4 regions of the Pseudomonas sp. 8(2025) genome follow, and region 3 is predicted to be linked to each of the others. Evidence: predicted binding sites of a transcription regulator. Region 3 holds the regulator's gene; each other region holds the start of a gene.

Region 1 (4,828 bases), on a different contig from region 3:
GGCCATGCTGTTCCAGCAAGATGACCAAGGCTTGCTTCTGCGCCAGGATATCTTCCAGCAGCGGCATGTCGCGGCCGTGGAGGGCGATAGACTCGGCGCGTAGCAGCTCCAGCAAGTGTTGCGCTGGAGCAAGGTCATCGTTGATCAATTGCAGTAGGTTGGTGTCGTGCATGGCTGGCCTTGGGGATTAAGCGTCCAAAAGCCTGGCGCAAGCCTGGGGCTAGCGCTGGGCTTCGAAGTTAAGCAGTTTGCTGGCTACGCGGTTGCTGTCGACCTTATAGCTGCCATCGGCAATCGCTTGCTTCAACTCGGCCACCCGGGCTTTGTCGACGGCAGGCTGATCACGCAGCTTGTCAGTGACTTTCTGCAACTGTTGAGCCTCATTGCTCAGGTGTACCGATTCCCCGCTTTTGCTGGTCTCGGCGGCGGTTGTCAGCGGCGTGGATTTGCCGGCATCACCGGTTTCCTTGCTGGTGCTGGTACGCGTACTGCCTGTCAGTGAAGGGGAGCTGTTTAAACGGCTGAAGTCGATGACCATGATGAAGTAAACCTCTGGGTATTTGGACGCTTGCCATGTTTTCGGCCATACCCTGAAAAACTTTAGGCTCGATTGTCGACAAACCAGGTCAGGTATCTGCGACCCTTTATCGGCCACAGTTTAGGGAACGCACGGGTTGAGCGCCAGCTATCTACATGGCCACTTCCACTTGCCCTGGCGCCGTGATGCGGGCCTTGATCACTCGTTGCGAATTGAGATTCTTGACCCGGATCTGTTCGCTCATGCCGCCGTTGGACAGCGCCTCGCCCGGCATCCGTACATTCAACGTGCCGCTGCGTGCCGATATCACCACTTGATCGCCCTTGCGCACGACTTCCGCCTGCTCCAGATGGGCCAGGGTAACGAGCTGGTCGGCGACCATTGGTCGGACAAGTTTCTGACCAATGGCTTGGTCCACTGAGGTGAGGTAGCCCTGATTGTTCTGGCTGATGTCCCGTTCGCGCAGCACCACGTCTTCCGGTTCGATGATGCCGGCGCGCTTGAGCGGGCGTGCAGTGGTGACCACCTCGCGAAACAGCTTGACCTGCGCCGGCACGAATACCGTCCATGGCGAGGCGCCTTCGCAGCGCACTTTGACGGTGACCCGCCCCAGCGGTTGGGCCGGACTTTCCAGGTTGGCTGTCAATTCCTTGTCGCAATTGGGCATGCGCATGCGCGGGTCCAGCTGGTTGACCTGGATTTCATAGCGACCTTCCGTTTGACTGGTGGCCAGGTAGTCTTCTACCGTGAATTCAAGAAACCCTTGAGTGACGCCGATAAGAAGATCAGGCAGGGTGACCGAATCAGCAACGGCAGGGTTGCCGGGGTTTAAAATGCACAGAGCCGACAGCCCGCACAGCAAAGTGCGGTAGCGGGATGTCAGGCGTCGGAAAAATGTCGTTTTGGCGTTCATAACAGTTAAAAAGCAAGCGCCGTGCCGTTTAGCAATGAGCGTGCGTCGGATCTTAAAGCTTTGGGGAGTCTGGGCATGGCTGGTGTAATGGATTCGGTGAACCAGCGCACGCAATTGGTTGGGCAGAATCGACTAGAGTTGTTGCTGTTCCGTCTGGACGGTGGACAGCTCTACGGGATCAACGTATTCAAGGTTCGCGAGGTGCTGCAATGCCCTAAGCTGACCCTGATGCCCAAATCCAGTCCTGTGGTGTGCGGTGTCGCGAATATACGAGGGGCAACCATTCCGATCCTGGATCTGGCAATGGCCACGGGTTCTGGTGGCCTGCAGGACCAGAGCAATCCGTTCGTCATCATCACTGAGTACAACACCAAGACCCAGGGGTTCCTGGTGCGCTCGGTGGAGCGCATCGTCAACATGAACTGGGAAGAGATCCATCCGCCGCCCAAGGGGACCGGACGTGATCACTACCTGACGGCGGTCACTCGGGTGGACAACCAGTTGGTGGAAATCATCGACGTGGAGAAGATCCTGGCGGAAGTCGCGCCGACCTCGGAGGCGATCTCGGCAGGAGTGGTGGATGTCGAAACCCAGCACAAGGCTGTTTCCCTGCGGGTGCTGACCGTCGATGACTCGTCGGTGGCACGCAAGCAGGTCACCCGGTGCCTGCAAACCGTAGGTGTCGAGGTAGTGGCATTGAATGATGGCCGGCAAGCGTTGGATTACTTGCGCAAGCTGGTGGACGAGGGCAAGAAGCCGGAAGAGGAATTCCTCATGATGATTTCCGACATCGAAATGCCCGAAATGGACGGTTACACCCTCACGGCCGAGATACGTAATGATCCACGCATGCAAAAGCTGCATATCATCCTGCATACTTCGTTGTCAGGGGTGTTCAATCAGGCGATGGTGAAGAAGGTCGGTGCCGATGACTTCCTTGCCAAGTTCCGCCCTGATGACCTGGCATCCCGGGTAGTCGACCGGATCAAAGCAGCAGATCACAGCTAAGGGCACTCGCCCTGGCGGACATAAGATTTAAGAGGCGGCAGCATTGTCTACGGGTAATTTGGATTTTGAACAGTTCCGGGTCTTCCTGGAAAAAGCCTGTGGTATTTTGCTCGGGGAAAATAAGCAATATCTAGTCTCGAGCCGTCTCAACAAACTGATGGAGCAGCAAGGGATAAAAACCTTGGGTGAGCTGGTCCAGCGGATTCAGACCCAGCCCCGCAGTGGTTTGCGCGAGATGGTCGTGGATGCCATGACGACCAACGAAACCTTGTGGTTTCGCGACACCTACCCATTCGAGGTGTTGAAGAACAAGGTGCTTCCCGAAGCCATCAAGGCCAGTCCCAACCAGCGCTTGCGCATCTGGTCTGCGGCCTGTTCGTCGGGGCAGGAGCCCTACTCGCTGTCGATGTCCATCGATGAGTTCGAGCGTAGCAACATGGGGCAGTTGAAGATGGGGGTGCAGATCGTTGCCACTGATCTGTCCGGGACCATGCTGAACAACTGCAAGACCGGTGAATATGACAGCCTGGCAATTGGGCGTGGCCTGTCGGCCGAGCGCCTGCAGCGTTACTTCGACCCCAAGGGGCCGGGGCGCTGGGTGGTCAAGGCGCCGATCAAGAGCCGCGTGGAGTTCCGCTCGTTCAACTTGCTGGACAGCTACGCAAGTCTCGGCAAGTTCGACATCGTGTTCTGTCGCAATGTGTTGATCTACTTCTCGGCGGAGGTCAAGAAGGACATCCTGATGCGCATTCATAGCACCCTGAAGCCTGGCGGCTACCTGTTCCTGGGGGCTTCCGAAGCCCTCAATGGGCTGCCGGATCATTATCAGATGGTGCAATGCAGTCCGGGCATCATCTACCAGGCCAAGTAGCCAGCAGATCGTCGTACCGAAAAAGGAGGCCATTGGGCCTCCTTTTTTGTGCCTGCAATTATCTGGCGCGCCGGCTGAAAGCGGCAGGGTGGTTGCCGCTTTGCCGGTGTTTCGCGGAAATCCATTGCCGCTTTTCTGGCATTGCCGCCTTGCCGTCGCCGGCAAACCCTTGAAATACGGGGTTTGATGACTTGGCACGCAGCTTGCTATATCCGAGTTACGAAAAATCAGGTCACCCAAAGGTTTCCGCCATGAGCATCAGCTTCGATAAAGCGCTCGGTATCCACGAACAGGCCCTTGGCTTTCGCGCCAAGCGTGCCGAAGTTCTGGCCAACAACATCGCCAACGCCGATACCCCGAACTACAAGGCTCGGGACCTGGACTTCTCTGCTGTGCTTGCCGAGCAGAATCAGAAGGCCCAGAACGGTACCTTCGCGTTGAACATGACCAACAACCGGCATATCGAAGCCCAGGGCTTGAGCAGTGGTGATGAGTCGCTGCTGTATCGCACCCCGATGCAACCTTCGATCGACCAGAACACCGTGGACGCCCAGCTGGAGCAATCGAGCTACGCGCAGAACTCGGTGGATTTCCAGGCTAGCTTCACGCTGCTCAACAGCAAATTCAAAGGGCTGGTAGCAGCCCTGCGCGGAGAGTAATCCATGTCCCTCGCCAGTGTTTTCAATATTGCCGGTAGTGGCATGAGCGCCCAGACCACCCGTCTGAACACCGTCGCCAGTAACATCGCCAACGCCGAGAGCGTCTCGTCGAGCATCGACCAGACCTACCGCGCTCGTCACCCGGTGTTTGCCACCATGTTCCAGGGGGCGCAAAGCGGCGGCAGCGACTCGCTGTTCCAGAACCAGGACGCTGCCGGCCAGGGCGTGCAGGTACTGGGTGTGGTCGAAGACCAGAGCAACCTCGAAGCTCGTTACGAGCCGAACCATCCCGCCGCTGATGCCAAGGGTTATGTCTACTACCCCAACGTCAACGTGGTGGAAGAAATGGCCGACATGATTTCTGCCAGTCGTTCGTTCCAGACCAACGCTGAAATGATGAACACCGCCAAAACCATGATGCAGAAGGTCCTGACCCTGGGTCAGTGATAAGGGGCGAAGACCATGAGCGTTACTGATACCACCAACGCCCCATCCCTCAAGGATATCCTGGCGAATTCGTCGAAAACGACGAGCAATACCAGCGCCGACGGCCTGGCCGCGGCGACCAACAGCGCCACCGGCAAACAGAGCCTGGGCAAGGACGCATTCCTCAAGCTGCTGGTAACCCAGCTGAACAACCAGAACCCGCTGGATCCGCAGGACAACAGTGCGTTCGTTGCCCAGTTGGCGCAGTTCTCCACCCTGGAAGGCATCACCACCCTCAACTCCTCGGTGAATGCGATCACGGGTAACTACAAGTCTTCCCAGGCCTTGCAGGCTTCGTCGCTGGTGGGGCGCTCGGTCATCGTGCAGACCGGCACCACCCAGGTCGACACCAG
Region 2 (4,828 bases), on a different contig from region 3:
ACCGAAATCCTCTTCGACAAGGAAGGCAAGCTCAACCTCCTGGCCCTGTTCAAGCTGCCGGCCAGCGAACCGACCCCAAGCGACCCCAACGCCAAACCCTTCCCGGTACGCATCGAACGCATCAAGCTGGCCGGCGGCTACCTGCATTTCCAGGACCTGCGCCCCAGCGAACCCATCGAATTCCTCTACAACAAGCTCGATTTTGAGCTGAAGAACCTCAGTACCCTGCCGGACGACAGCGCCGACATGACGCTGGTGGCCACCGGCCCCGAGGGCGGGCAGATCGACTGGAGCGGCAACTTCAGCGTGACGCCGCTGACCTCCGAAGGCACCTTGAAAGTCACCGACGGCAAGATGAAAGCCTGGTGGCCCTATGTGCGCGATGCGGTGCCGCTGGTGCTGGAAGACGGCGTGGTCAACCTCAGTACCCACTACAAATTCAGCCTGACCAAGGAAACCGAGCTGCTGCTGGACAACACCTCCATCAGCGTCGCGCCCTTTGCCATCAAGGCCCCGGACGGTCGCCCACTGGCGCGCCTGGAGCGCCTGGACGTCAGCGAAACCACAGTCGACCTGGCCAAGCAGCACGTGATTGTCGGCAAGGTCCGCAGCCAAAAGCTCGAAACCTGGGCCGCCCTTGAAGCCGATGGCCAGTTGGACTGGCAAAAGCTCTTCGCCAGTCAGCCGGCCAAACCGGCGCCAAAACCCGAGCCGGCCGCCGCCGACGCCCCCAAGGAACCGGCAGTACCAGGCAAACCCTGGCAGGTGCTGCTCAAGGACGTGCAACTGCGCAACTACCAGGTGCACCTGGCCGATCGCAAGGCCAAGCCCGCCGTAGCCCTGGAGCTGGGGCCGCTGAACCTGGACCTGCAGAACTTCGACAGCCTCAACCAGTCACCCTTCACCCTCAAGCTCGATACCGGCCTGGGCAAACAAGGCAAGGTCAACGCCACCGGCGAGGTCAACCTCAACCCCGTCAGCGCCAAACTCAAGGTGCAGACCCGGGACATCGATCTGCGCGTCGCCCAGTCCTATATCAGCCCGTTCATCCGCCTGGAACTGCGCAGCGGCATGCTCGGCAGTGACCTGGCAGTGGACCTGAAGAAAGTCGAACCCCTGACTTTCAGCGTCACCGGCCGGGCCAATGTGGACCAGTTGCACACCCTGGACACCCTCAAGACCCGCGACTTCGTGAAATGGAAACAACTGGTGGTCGAAGGCCTGAACTATCAGCACGGTGACAGCCTGACCATCAGCCGGGTCAACCTGATGCAGCCCTATGCACGTTTCATCATCAACGATGACCGCACCACCAATATCGACGACCTGCTGATTCCACAACCACCCAGCAGTGGTGGCAAATCCTCGACGAAGGCCGAGCCCAGCTCAAGCAAGCCCCTGGGCATCCACATCGGTGAAATCGCCATCAACGACGGTTCGGCGAACTTCGCCGACCTGAGCCTGACGCCGAACTTCGCTACCGCCATCCAGCAGCTCAACGGCCATGTCGGCACCATCGACAGCCGCCAGGCCAAGCCGGCAGACGTGGACGTCAAGGGCAAGGTCGACCGCTATGCGCCGGTGACCATCAAGGGCAGCGTCAACCCGTTCGATCCGATGGCCGCCCTGGATATCGCCACCAGCTTCAAACGAGTGGAACTGACCACCCTGACCCCCTACTCCGGGAAATTCGCCGGTTTCCGCATCCGCAAGGGCCGGCTCAACCTCGACCTGCACTACATGATCACCAAGGGCCAGCTCAAGGCCGAGAACAAACTGGTGGTCGAGCAGTTGCAACTGGGGGAAAAGGTCGACAGCCCGGACGCCGTGGATCTGCCGATCCGCCTGGCAGTGGCCTTGCTGAAAGATACGGACGGCAAGATCTCCATCGAGCTGCCTATCTCCGGTGATTTGAACAACCCGCAGTTCAGCGTGATGCCGATTGTCTGGCAGACCCTGCGCAATCTGGTGCTGCGCGCCGCCCAGGCACCCTTCAAGTTCATTGGCGGGCTGGTCAGCGGTGGTGGCTCGGAAGACCTGAGCAACGTGTCCTTCGCTCCAGGCTCCAGCGACCTGAGCAAGGAATCCGAGTCGGCCCTGACCACCCTGGCCAAGGCGCTCAAGGAGCGTCCGACCCTGCGCCTGGAAATCGAAGGTACCAGCGCCCAGAGCAGTGACGGCCCGCTGATCGCCGAGCAGCGGCTGGAGCGCGAATACCAGTACAACTACTACAAGATCCTCCAGCGCCGCGGTGACAAGGTCCCCGCCCAGGCGTCCCTGCTGCAGGTTCCCGAGGGCGAAAAGGCCCCTCTGCTGGAAGGCATCTACCGCACCCGCCTGAAACAGCAGCCGCCGGCGGAATGGACCCAGCTCAGCCGCGACGAACGCAGCGCCAAGCTGCGTGAAGGTTTGATCAAGTTCTGGAGCAGCAGCGACGTGCTGTTGCGACAACTGGGTCAGGAGCGCGCCAGCAGCATCAAGGACTTCCTGGTGGACAAGGGCCAACTGGCCGACGACCGGGTCTACTTCATCGATGCCAACCTGGGCCAGGCCGAAAGCGATGGCCGGGTCGTCACCCCGCTGCACCTGGACAGCGAATAAACCTCTCGCGCCGGGCTCCACCCAGCCCGGCCGGTCTCTCCTGCAGCGCCTGCCTTGGCGCCCACAATAGAACAGGCCCCGACACTCAGTGCCGGGGCCTGTAATGATCACGTCCTTGTGATCTTCCGCATGAACCCTTTTGAGAAGCGGCAGACGTATCACTCGGCTCGTCTACCGCACCCTCTCCCTGTCCAGGCGAGAAGCGTGAGTGTTACTCGGCTTTCAGGCCGTCAGCGGAAACTGCCTTGACGCCTTTGATTTTCTTGGTGATGGCCACGGCGGTAGCTTTCTGAGCCTCGGTTACCGCAACAGTGGACGACAGCGAAACAACGCCCTTGTTGGTTTCAACCTTGATGTCGGTGCCAGGAATGCCTTTCTCGGTTACCAGATCGCTTTTCACTTTGGTGGTGATCCAGGTATCGGAGGTGGCCTCTTTGGCCTTGGTCACTTCACCGGCAGCCACCACCATGGGCGACTGGGTGTTTTGAGTGGTCTGCGCAAATGCTGCGTTAGCCATGGTCAGGGTCAGAGCGGTAGCAGTTGCGGCAGCGATAGCGAACTTCTTCATACGAGTAACTCCTGTTCTTTAAGAAAGCCTGCGCCGTGTCCTGGCAACAGGGTTATGAGGGATATTGCAGATGCTGTGCCAAGTCTGGGAGCCTATAAATATTCATAAAAATCAATAAGTTATAAAATCCAAAATAATTCGGCATCATGCAAAATGCATGACTGCCCGCCAATCTGCATGCAAGTTGCGGCTTTTTCAGCGCGGCCTGGCCAATCGTGAAAAGCCTCCTCAAGCCCCCTCCGCACCACAGCCTTTGGGCGCATAGTCGGCCTCCACAGTGGTGGTGCATGTCCATCCTGAAGTCGCCGAACGGGTCAGGGTCAGGGTCTTGTTCAGCACCGGCCCCGGCGCATTGAGCAGGGTGCAGCCAATGCTGCCTTCACCGGTGGCCGCCGTCCCGCCGGCACTCATCCGGCAGTTGGCGGTCTGGGCCGTGCCCCCGGCCAGGGCCAGGGTCGGATCGGTCCCCTGGTTCAGCAGATCCTCGACGTTGACCTTCAGGGCCGACGCCTCGGCCAGGGCGGCAATCACCTTGGCCCGCGCCTGGTACTTGGCATACATCGGCATCGCCACGGTGGCGAGGATGCCGATGATGGCTACCACCACCAGCAATTCGATCAGGGTAAAACCGGATTGATGTTTCATGGGTTGCCTCCTGGCATGGACGAATGTTGCATGAGCACAAAGGCGTGAAGCACAGCCTGTGCCAGGGGATAACCCACGGATTACGTGGCCTGCAGGCGCGATAGCCCATGGCCTTGAGCGCAAGGAGTCGCACAAACTGACAAATTTCGTCAGCCCCTGCCCCTCTCCGGCAGCGCCTCGCCAGCTAGGCTTGGACAGGTGCATGGCGACCCGACAGTCGGCTCGCGCGCCCACCAAGGAACGTCCGGGGGTCAGGGTGATCTATCACCCGTTCGAACACAGCAGGGCGCTTGCGCCTCCCTATCCACCCTTGCACCAAGGATCGAACCATGGCGGTAAAAGCACCCGCGACCAGTGTCTATCTCTGGCACGGCACCGACAGCCAGGGCCGCCCCCTCACCGGAGAACTCAGCGCCGCGACCCCGGCCCTGATCAGGGCGCAATTGCGCAGACAGGGCATCACCCCAACCCGAATCCGACGCAAACCCAAGGGCTGGCTGCGCCTGCATCAGCGAGTAGGGGCACGGGACATTGCCCTGCTCACCCGGCAGCTGGCCACGCTGATGCAGGCCGGGGTGCCGCTGCTGCAATCCTTCGACATCATTGCCGAAAGTTTCGAGCATCCGCAGATGCGCCAACTGCTGGCCAGCCTCAAGCGCGACATCGAGGCCGGCTCCAGCCTGGCCGCGGCATTGCGCAGACAACCGCGCCACTTCGACCCGCTGTACTGCAACCTGGTGGACGCCGGCGAGCAGGCCGGCGCCCTGGATACCCTGCTGGAGAGAGTCGCCACCTATAAGGAAAAGAGCGAGAACCTGAAGGCGCGGCTGAAGAAAGCCATGGTCTATCCCTTGGCGGTGATCGGCGTGGCGGTCGTGGTCAGCAGCATCCTGCTGCTCAAGGTGGTCCCCCAGTTCCAGAGCTTGTTCGCCGGTTTCAATGCCGAGTTGCCACTGCTCACCCAGTGGGTCATCGCTCTGTCACATTTCATCCAGCAGCAGGGGGCGCTGCTGC
Region 3 (4,828 bases):
CAAGACCTTCAACACCCTGGACGGCCAGGGCATCAAGATGCTCATGGCGGCCGGCGTGCAGACGGCGATCATCAGCGGGCGCAAGACCCCGGTGGTAGAGCGCCGAGCCAAGAACCTGGGGATTCCCCACCTGTACCAGGGCCGCGAAGACAAGCTGGTGGTATTGGACGAGCTTCTTGGCCAACTGGGCCTAAGCTATGAACAGGTCGCCTATCTGGGCGACGATTTGCCCGACCTGCCGGTGATCCGCCGCGTGGGGCTGGGCATGGCGGTGGCCAATGCCGCAGCGTTTGTCCGCGAACACGCCCACGGCGTCACGGTGGCCCGCGGCGGCGAAGGTGCCGCCCGCGAGTTCTGCGAACTGATCCTGCGTGCCCAGGACCGCCTTGAAGCAGCCAATGCCGCTTACTTATAGAGCCTTCCCATGCTGAGCAAAAAGATTCGCAACATCCTGATCTTCGGGACCATCGCCCTGCTGTTCGCAGCGGTCGGTTACTGGAACATCAGCCCGGAACGCTTCCTCGACAAGCCGGTGGCCCAGGTCGACGAAAGCGCCATTGACTACTACGTGATCAACGCCCGCAGCGTGCAGTACCTGCCCGACGGCAAACTGCAGTACGAAATGACCTCGGACAAGGTCGAGCACGTCAAGGCCAGCGAAGTGACCCTGCTGACCAAGCCGGACCTGCAGATGTACCGTGGCACCACGTTCCCCTGGCATGTCCAGAGCGAACGCGGCGAGGTCAACCCGGACGGCACCGAGGTCGAGCTGATCGATTCGGTACGGGTTTCCCGCACCGACGAGCACAACCGCAACCTGCTGATCACCACGACCCGCATGACAGTATTCCCGCAGAAGCAATATGCGCAGACCGAGCAAGCCGTTAGAATCGACGGCGCCGACGGCGTGACTACGGCCAAGGGAATGAAAGCGTATTTGAAAGACGGCAGGATGAACCTGCTATCGAACGTAAGAGGACAGTATGAGGCTCGTTAAAACCCTCCCTATTTTGCTCAGTCTGGGCGCAGCACTGGGAAGCGTGAGCGCCTGGGCTCTGCCGAACGATAGCCAACAGCCGATCCGCATCCAGGCCGACGACGCCCAGCTGGACGACAAGAACGGCGTGGCCACCTACAAGGGCGATGTCATCATCACCCAGGGCTCGATGAAGATCACCGGTAACACCGTGACCATCACCCGGTCCAAGACCGGTGAAATCGACGTGGTGACCTCGGTGGGCAACCTCGCCTACTTCGAGCAACTGCAGAAGCAGACCGACCCGAAACCGGTCCAGGCCTACGCCGTGACCATCCAGTACCATGCCCAGCAGAACCGCATCGTGCTGATCGACAAGGCCAAGGTCATCAACGACGGCAATACCACCGAAGGCGAGAAGATCGTCTACGACACCGTCAAGCAGGTTGCCAACGCCGGTCGCGCCAATGGCAGCTCGGTTACCGCGCCGCGTCCGCGGATCGACATGGTCATCCAGCCGAAAAAGAAAACCGACGAGCAAAAGGCCCAGTAATGGCAACTCTGAAAGCTCAGCATCTGGCCAAGAGCTACAAGAGCCGCCAGGTCGTGCGTGATGTCAGCCTGTCCATCGACAGCGGTCAGATCGTCGGCCTGCTCGGCCCCAACGGCGCCGGCAAGACCACCTGCTTCTACATGATCGTCGGCCTGGTCCAGGCCGATCAGGGCCGCGTCCTGATCGACGACCTGGATGTCAGCCACCAACCGATGCACGGTCGCGCACGCGCCGGTATCGGCTACCTGCCCCAGGAAGCCTCGATCTTTCGCAAGCTGTCGGTGGCCGACAACATCATGGCCATCCTCGAGACCCGCAAGGAGCTCGACAAGGCCGGCCGTCGCCAGGAACTGGAAAGCCTGCTGCAGGAATTCCACATCAACCACATCCGCGACAACCTCGGCATGAGCCTGTCCGGTGGTGAGCGGCGCCGTGTGGAGATCGCCCGGGCCCTGGCCACCGCGCCCAAGTTCATCCTGCTGGACGAACCCTTCGCCGGTGTCGACCCGATCTCGGTGGGCGATATCAAGCAGATCATCCACCACCTCAAGGCCAAGGGCATCGGGGTGCTGATCACCGACCACAACGTCCGGGAAACCCTGGACATCTGTGAGACCGCCTACATCGTCAACGACGGGCAACTGATCGCCGAAGGCGACTCCGAGACCATCCTGGCCAACGAACTGGTCAAGGAAGTCTATCTGGGCCATGAGTTCCGCCTGTAAGGGCTGATGTGTTGGGCTGGACGCCAGGGCGCCGGGAACAATAAAACCCTACAAACTTTATTGTTACAGCGCTCTAGGCAAACACTTCAGTTTCAGGCATATAATTTGCTTATGTTTGGCGCTCCGGCGCCCTGTAGTGGATGGCGCATGTGCGCCGGCAAATAAGGTGTTAAGCCCCTGCCATGAAACCATCGCTAGTCCTTAGAATGGGCCAGCAGCTGACGATGACACCGCAGCTGCAACAGGCCATCCGCCTGCTCCAATTGTCGACCCTGGACCTGCAACAGGAAATCCAGGAAGCCCTGGAGTCCAACCCGATGCTCGAACGCCAGGAAGAAGGCGACGACTTCGACAACAGCGACCCCCTGGCCGACAACACCGAGTCCAAACCCAATACCGAGATCCAGGAGCCCTCCTACCAGGAAACCGCCCCCACGGTGGACAACCTCGAGGACGGTGAGTGGAACGAGCGCATCCCCAATGAACTGCCGGTCGACACCGCCTGGGAAGACGTATACCAGACCAGCGCCAGCAGCCTGCCCAGCAGCGATGACGACGAGTGGGACTTCACCACCCGCACTTCCGCGGGCGAGAGCCTGCAGAGCCACCTGCTCTGGCAACTGAACCTGGCGCCGATGTCGGACACCGACCGCCTGATCGCCGTGACCCTGATCGATTGCATCAACAATCAGGGCTACCTGGACGAAACCCTCGAGGAGATCCTCGAAGCCTTCGATCCGGAACTGGACATCGAACTGGACGAGATAGAAGCCGTCCTGCACCGCATCCAGCAATTCGAACCCGCGGGCATCGGCGCCCGCAACCTGGGCGAGTGCCTGTTGCTGCAACTGCGCCAGCTGCCGGCGAAAACGCCCTGGCTGGGCGAGGCCCAGCGCCTGGTCAGTGACTACATCGACCTCCTGGGCAGCCGCGACTACAGCCAGCTGATGCGGCGCATGAAGCTCAAGGAAGATGAGCTGCGCCAGGTCATCGAGCTGGTGCAGAGCCTCAACCCCCGCCCCGGTTCGCAGATCGAATCCAGCGAAGCCGAATACGTGGTCCCGGACGTCATAGTGCGCAAGGACAACGAGCGCTGGCTGGTGGAACTGAACCAGGAATCCGTGCCGCGCCTGCGGGTCAACGCCCAGTACGCCGGTTTTGTACGCCGCGCCGACACCAGCGCCGACAACACCTTCATGCGCAACCAGTTGCAGGAAGCCCGCTGGTTCATCAAGAGCCTGCAAAGCCGCAATGAAACCCTGATGAAGGTCGCCACCCAGATCGTCGAGCACCAGCGCGGCTTTCTCGAATATGGCGATGAAGCGATGAAGCCGCTGGTTCTGCACGATATCGCCGAGGCGGTGGGCATGCACGAATCGACGATTTCCCGGGTGACCACGCAAAAATTCATGCATACCCCACGCGGCATATATGAGCTGAAATACTTTTTCTCCAGCCACGTCAGCACTTCGGAAGGCGGTGAATGCTCGTCCACGGCGATCCGCGCGATCATCAAAAAATTGGTGGCCGCGGAAAATCAGAAAAAGCCGTTGAGTGACAGCAAGATCGCTGGTTTACTGGAGGCACAAGGCATTCAGGTAGCCCGTCGTACCGTCGCCAAGTACCGCGAATCCCTTGGGATCGCGCCTTCCAGCGAACGTAAGCGGTTGATGTAGCCGCAGGGCTGGCCACAGCGTTTCAGAGTGTGTTTGAAAAGGGCCCGGTGTCGTTTTCAAACGTAGTCTAGGTGGCAGGCAACCCAGCCTGCCGCGTTATGCACTGGCAACGAAGGAGAAGCTGTATGCAAGTCAACATCAGTGGACACCAACTCGAAGTGACTGAACCCCTGCGCGTCTACATCGGCGAAAAACTCGACCGGCTGGAGAGGCACTTCGACAAGATTACCAATGTGCAGGTCACCATGGCTGTCGAGAAGCTGAAGCAGAAAATCGAAGCCACCCTGCACATCCACGGTGGGGAGGTCGTTGCCAACGCAGAACATGACGATATGTATGCCGCAATCGACCTGCTCACGGACAAGCTTGACCGCCAACTGAAAAAGCATAAGGAAAAGCAACTCCACCTTCTCCAAGGCACGGGTCGCTAACACTCCCCTCCCATGATCCGACTTGAAAGCATCCTGACCCCCGGCCGTTCCCTGGTGAACGTGCCGGGCGGCAGTAAAAAACGCGCCCTCGAACAAATTGCCAACCTGATCAGCCGTGAAGTGCCTGATCTGGAGATGCAGGATGTCTTCGAGAGCCTGATTGCCCGTGAAAAACTCGGTTCCACCGGTTTTGGCAACGGCATCGCCATTCCCCACTGCCGCCTCAAAGGCTGCGAGTCGCCCATCAGTGCGCTGATGCACCTGGACGCTCCGATCGATTTCGACGCCATTGATGGCGCACCGGTCGACCTGCTGTTCGTCCTGCTGGTTCCGGAAGCCGCGACCGATGCACACCTGGAACTGCTCCGGCAGATCGCCAGCATGCTCGATCGCAAGGAAGTCCGTGACCGGCTGCGCAGCGCCACCAGCAACGAAGCCTTGTATCAGGTCGTTCTGGACGAGCAAAA
Region 4 (4,828 bases), on a different contig from region 3:
CGGGCTGGAATGTTGTATTCCAGGCGTACACGGCCCTTGCCATCCGGAACCATGTTGCTCAGGTCGCCCTTACGCAGGCCCATTTCTTCCATGACCTTGCCCTGGGAATCTTCAGGGATGTCGATGGTGACGTTTTCGAACGGTTCCTGCTTCACGCCGTCAACTTCACGAATGATCACTTCAGGACGGCCAACGCCCATTTCGAAACCTTCGCGACGCATGGTTTCGATCAGTACCGACAGGTGCAGCTCACCACGGCCGGAAACCTTGAACTTGTCGGCCGAGTCGCCTTCTTCGACACGCAGAGCAACGTTGTACAGCAGCTCCTTGTCCAGACGCTCCTTGATGTTACGGGAGGTCACGAACTTGCCTTCTTTACCGCAGAATGGCGAGTCGTTGACCTGGAAGGTCATGGAAACGGTTGGCTCGTCGACGGTCAGCGGCTTCATCGCTTCAACAGCGGTCGGGTCGCACAGGGTGTCGGAGATGAACAGCTCGTCGAAACCGCTGATGCAGACGATGTCGCCGGCAGCGGCTTCTTCAACGTCTACGCGGTGCAGACCGTGGTGGCCCATCAGCTTGAGGATACGACCGTTGCGGCGCTTGCCGTCGACGTCGATGGCCACTACCGGGGTGTTGGGCTTGACGCGACCGCGAGCGATACGGCCAACGCCGATCACACCCAGGAAGCTGTTGTAGTCCAGAGCGGAGATCTGCATCTGGAACGGACCGTCACGGTCAACGCTTGGCGCTGGCACGTTGTCGACGATCGACTGGTAAAGCGGGGTCATGTCTTCGGCCATTTCGGTGTGGTCCAGACCGGCGATGCCGTTCAGGGCCGAGGCGTAGACGACTTTGAAGTCCAGCTGTTCTTCGGTGGCGCCCAGGTTGTCGAACAGGTCGAAGATCTGGTCCAGAACCCAGTCAGGACGCGCGCCCGGGCGGTCGACCTTGTTGATCACCACGATTGGACGCAGGCCGGCTTCGAAAGCCTTCTTGGTCACGAAACGGGTTTGCGGCATAGGGCCGTCTTGAGCGTCGACCAGCAGCAGCACGGAGTCGACCATGGACATTACGCGCTCAACTTCGCCGCCGAAGTCGGCGTGGCCCGGGGTGTCCACGATGTTGATGTGGTAGCCGTTCCAGTTGATGGCGGTGTTTTTCGCCAGGATGGTAATGCCGCGCTCTTTTTCCTGGTCGTTGGAGTCCATCACGCGCTCGTCGTTGAGCTCGTTGCGTTCCAGGGTGCCGGATTGACGCAGGAGTTTGTCTACCAGGGTGGTCTTACCATGGTCAACGTGGGCAATGATGGCGATGTTGCGTAGATTTTCGATCACTTGTGTATCTCGATCAGAGGATTCGGTGTGCTGACAAATGCTGGCAGCGATTAACAATAGATTCAGGCCTGGCCGTTACAGCTGGACGGCGGCGTCGGGGGGCCGGTGACGCAAGCCACAGGCGAACATCCCCGGGCACTTAGCTCGGTCTATAAACGCGCACATTGGCATGTCCCTCACTGAGCAGATGGTGAGCATGCAGGCGACTCATGACGCCTTTGTCGCAATACAGCAGGTACTGGCGCGTAGGGTCCAGTTCCTTGAAGCGGGCGTTCAATGCATAGAACGGCAGCGCTTTTACTTCGATGCCCGCGAGCTCCAGCGGCTGGTCTTCCTCGGCATCCGGATGACGGATGTCGATGACGATCTGACCGGCCAGCGCCTCACTGACTTCTTCAATCTGTACATCCTGGCCCAACTCGTCGATCACCCGATCGATCGGCACCAGTTTGGCCCGCTCGATCGCACGCTCGAGCACCGCCATATCGAATTCTTTCTCTTCATGCTCGACGCGATGGCGCTTGGCATGGGTCTTGGGGTTCACCGAGATGACCCCGCAGTACTCCGGCATGTGCTTGGCGAAGTCGGCGGTGCCGATCTCCACGGCCAGGTCGATGATGTCCTGCTTGTGGCTGGCGATCAGGGGGCGCAGTACCAGTTTCTCGGTCACGCAGTCGATCACCGACAGGTTCGGCAGGGTCTGGCTGGACACCTGGGAAATCGCCTCGCCGGTCACCAGCGCGTCGATGTGCAGGCGGTCGGCGATGCTCGACGCGGCACGCAACATCATACGCTTCAAAATGACGCCCATATGACTGTTGTCGACTTTACCGAGGATTTCCCCGAGCACTTCCTCGAACGGCACGCTGACGAACAGCACGCGCTGGGAGCTGCCGTACTTCTTCCATATATAGTGCGCGACTTCCATCACGCCCAGTTCATGGGCACGCCCGCCCAGGTTGAAGAAGCAGAAATGCCCCATCAGGCCGCGGCGCATGATCTGGTACGCCGCCACCGTGGAATCGAAACCGCCGGACATCAGGACCAGGGTCTGTTCCAGGGCGCCCAGCGGGTAGCCGCCGATGCCGTTGTGCTGGCTGTGGATCACGAACAACCGTTGGTCGCGAATTTCCATCCGCACTTCGATTTCAGGCTCTTTCAGGGAAATTCCGGCGGCACCGCACTGCCGACGCAGTTGGCTGCCGACGTATTTTTCCACGTCCATGGAGCTGAATTCATGCTTGCCGGCACGCTTGCAGCGCACGGCAAAAACCTTCCCCGGGAGGGCTTCGCCAAAGTGCTGCTTGCACTTGGCGACGATGTCGTCGAAGTCGCCCAGAGGGTACTCGTCGACCTGCAGGAAATGCGCGATGCCGGGCATGCAGCTCAGGCGCTCGGTCATGTCCTTCAGGGCCTTGGGCTCGCTGACGGCGGTTTCCAGCTCGAGGTTGTCCCACACACCATTGACCACCACGGCCGGGTCCAGGTCGCGGAGCACGGCACGGATGTTCTTCGCCAACTGACGGATGAAACGCGTCCGAACCGGGCGGCTCTTGATGGTGATTTCCGGGAAAACTTTAACGATTAGTTTCATGAAAACAGCGCGCGCTGGGCCAGCCGAAAAAGGGGGGCGCGGATTATAGCGGAAATTGCTCAAGGTTTAACCAGTTTATGTGCAGAAGGTTTTCGATGCACCAAAACGGGTCATTTATTGGCAAAGACGCTACATTGCAGTGCGCCGAATGCCGGCATTCAACCCAATACGTCGCAGAAAGCGTGATTTTGGGGCAGAAAACCCATCTCGGGGCACTGGCATGCAATTTGCTCCCTTGTGAGGCAGGTTGCCATGGCAGAGTATTCGCGCCGGCATCACCCACATTCTAAGGGCACTCCAACACCAAGCCCGAAGCCACCCGGAGGACACTATGTCGAAGTCGGTTCAACTCATCAAAGATCATGACGTCAAATGGATTGATCTGCGCTTCACTGACACCAAGGGCACTCAACATCACGTGACCATGCCGGCTCGTGATGCGCTGGATGAAGACTTCTTCGAAGCTGGCAAGATGTTCGACGGCTCCTCCATCGCTGGCTGGAAAGGCATCGAAGCCTCCGACATGATCCTGATGCCGGACGACGAAACCGCCGTACTGGACCCGTTCACCGAAGAACCGACCCTGATCCTGGTGTGCGACATCATCGAACCTTCGAGCATGCAGGGTTACGATCGTGACCCACGTGCCATCGCCAAGCGCGCCGAAGAGCACCTGAAAGCCACCGGTATCGGCGACACCGTATTCGCCGGCCCAGAGCCAGAGTTCTTCATCTTCGACCAGGTGAAATTCAAGTCCGACATCTCCGGCTCCATGTTCAAGATCTACTCCGAACAAGGTTCGTGGATGTCCGACCAGGACATCGAAGGCGGTAACAAGGGCCACCGTCCAGGCGTCAAGGGCGGCTACTTCCCGGTTCCACCGTTCGACCACGACCACGAAATCCGTACCTCCATGTGCAACGCACTGGAAGAAATGGGCCTGACCGTCGAAGTTCACCACCACGAAGTGGCGACTGCCGGCCAGAACGAAATCGGCGTCAAGTTCAACACCCTGGTGAAGAAGGCCGACGAAACCCAGACCCTGAAGTACGTGGTGCACAACGTGGCTGACGCCTACGGCCGCACTGCCACCTTCATGCCCAAGCCTCTGTACGGCGACAACGGCTCGGGCATGCACGTCCACATGTCGATCTGGAAAGACGGCAAGAACACCTTCGCAGGTGAAGGCTATGCCGGCCTGTCCGATACCGCCCTGTACTTCATCGGCGGCATCATCAAGCACGGTAAGGCCCTGAACGGCTTCACCAACCCGGCGACCAACTCCTACAAGCGTCTGGTGCCAGGCTTCGAAGCCCCGGTCATGCTGGCCTACTCGGCGCGCAACCGCTCCGCTTCGATCCGTATTCCTTACGTGTCGAGCCCTAAGGCCCGCCGTATCGAAGCCCGTTTCCCGGACCCGGCTGCCAACCCGTACCTGGCCTTCGCTGCCCTGCTGATGGCCGGCCTGGACGGCATCCAGAACAAGATCCACCCTGGCGACGCTGCTGACAAAAACCTGTACGACCTGCCGCCTGAAGAGGCCAAAGAGATCCCACAAGTTTGCGGCAGCCTGAAGGAAGCCCTGGAAGAGCTGGACAAAGGTCGTGCGTTCCTGACCAAAGGCGGCGTTTTCAGCGACGACTTCATCGACGCCTACATCGCCCTGAAAAGCGAAGAAGAAATCAAGGTACGTACCTTCGTACACCCACTGGAATACGAGCTGTACTACAGCTGCTGATCCGGTAACGCCGGCGCAAGCCGCGTGATCAAGAGGCCTCCTTCGGGAGGCCTTTTTTATGCCCGCGCATTTGCCCTGCCCGGGGTGGTTGCGTGCATCATGGGCGCCGTCTCCCCATCAGCAGCCGAGCCCGCCCATGACTTCGCGCCTCAACCTGTG

What was found. The regulator sigma-54, encoded in region 3, starts transcription at its own class of promoters, with help from an activator protein. The targets are predictions, from matches to a motif close to ANTGGCATNNANNTTGCTNT.
Region 1: a site for sigma-54 is predicted at 3,521-3,540, ahead of flgB (flagellar basal body rod protein FlgB). Genes of this name have one in related genera too.
Region 2: a site for sigma-54 is predicted at 3,861-3,880, ahead of ACUXVH_RS29960 (pilin). Genes of this name have one in related genera too.
Region 4: a site for sigma-54 is predicted at 3,146-3,165, ahead of glnA (glutamate--ammonia ligase). Genes of this name have one in related genera too.

Annotation. Positions count from the first base shown of each region.
Region 1 is NZ_JBQOIE010000019.1:78,982-83,809, reverse strand. Features, by position in the region: gene ACUXVH_RS27745 (flagella synthesis protein FlgN) at 1-172, opposite strand, end outside; gene flgM (flagellar biosynthesis anti-sigma factor FlgM) at 221-538, opposite strand; gene flgA (flagellar basal body P-ring formation chaperone FlgA) at 690-1,451, opposite strand; gene ACUXVH_RS27730 (chemotaxis protein CheV) at 1,527-2,459, shown strand; gene cheR (protein-glutamate O-methyltransferase CheR) at 2,503-3,330, shown strand; gene flgB (flagellar basal body rod protein FlgB) at 3,582-3,989, shown strand; gene flgC (flagellar basal body rod protein FlgC) at 3,993-4,436, shown strand; gene flgD (flagellar hook assembly protein FlgD) at 4,452-4,828, shown strand, end outside.
Region 2 is NZ_JBQOIE010000027.1:9,772-14,599, reverse strand. Features, by position in the region: gene ACUXVH_RS29970 (DUF748 domain-containing protein) at 1-2,601, shown strand, start outside; gene ACUXVH_RS29965 (BON domain-containing protein) at 2,813-3,169, opposite strand; gene ACUXVH_RS29960 (pilin) at 3,398-3,814, opposite strand; gene ACUXVH_RS29955 (type II secretion system F family protein) at 4,144-4,828, shown strand, end outside.
Region 3 is NZ_JBQOIE010000003.1:409,420-414,247, forward strand. Features, by position in the region: gene ACUXVH_RS08730 (KdsC family phosphatase) at 1-415, shown strand, start outside; gene lptC (LPS export ABC transporter periplasmic protein LptC) at 425-997, shown strand; gene lptA (lipopolysaccharide transport periplasmic protein LptA) at 984-1,529, shown strand; gene lptB (LPS export ABC transporter ATP-binding protein) at 1,529-2,254, shown strand; gene ACUXVH_RS08750 (RNA polymerase factor sigma-54) at 2,437-3,930, shown strand; gene hpf (ribosome hibernation-promoting factor, HPF/YfiA family) at 4,056-4,361, shown strand; gene ptsN (PTS IIA-like nitrogen regulatory protein PtsN) at 4,374-4,828, shown strand, end outside.
Region 4 is NZ_JBQOIE010000002.1:408,945-413,772, forward strand. Features, by position in the region: gene typA (translational GTPase TypA) at 1-1,337, opposite strand, end outside; gene thiI (tRNA uracil 4-sulfurtransferase ThiI) at 1,477-2,931, opposite strand; gene glnA (glutamate--ammonia ligase) at 3,263-4,669, shown strand; gene ACUXVH_RS05720 (chorismate mutase) at 4,806-4,828, shown strand, end outside.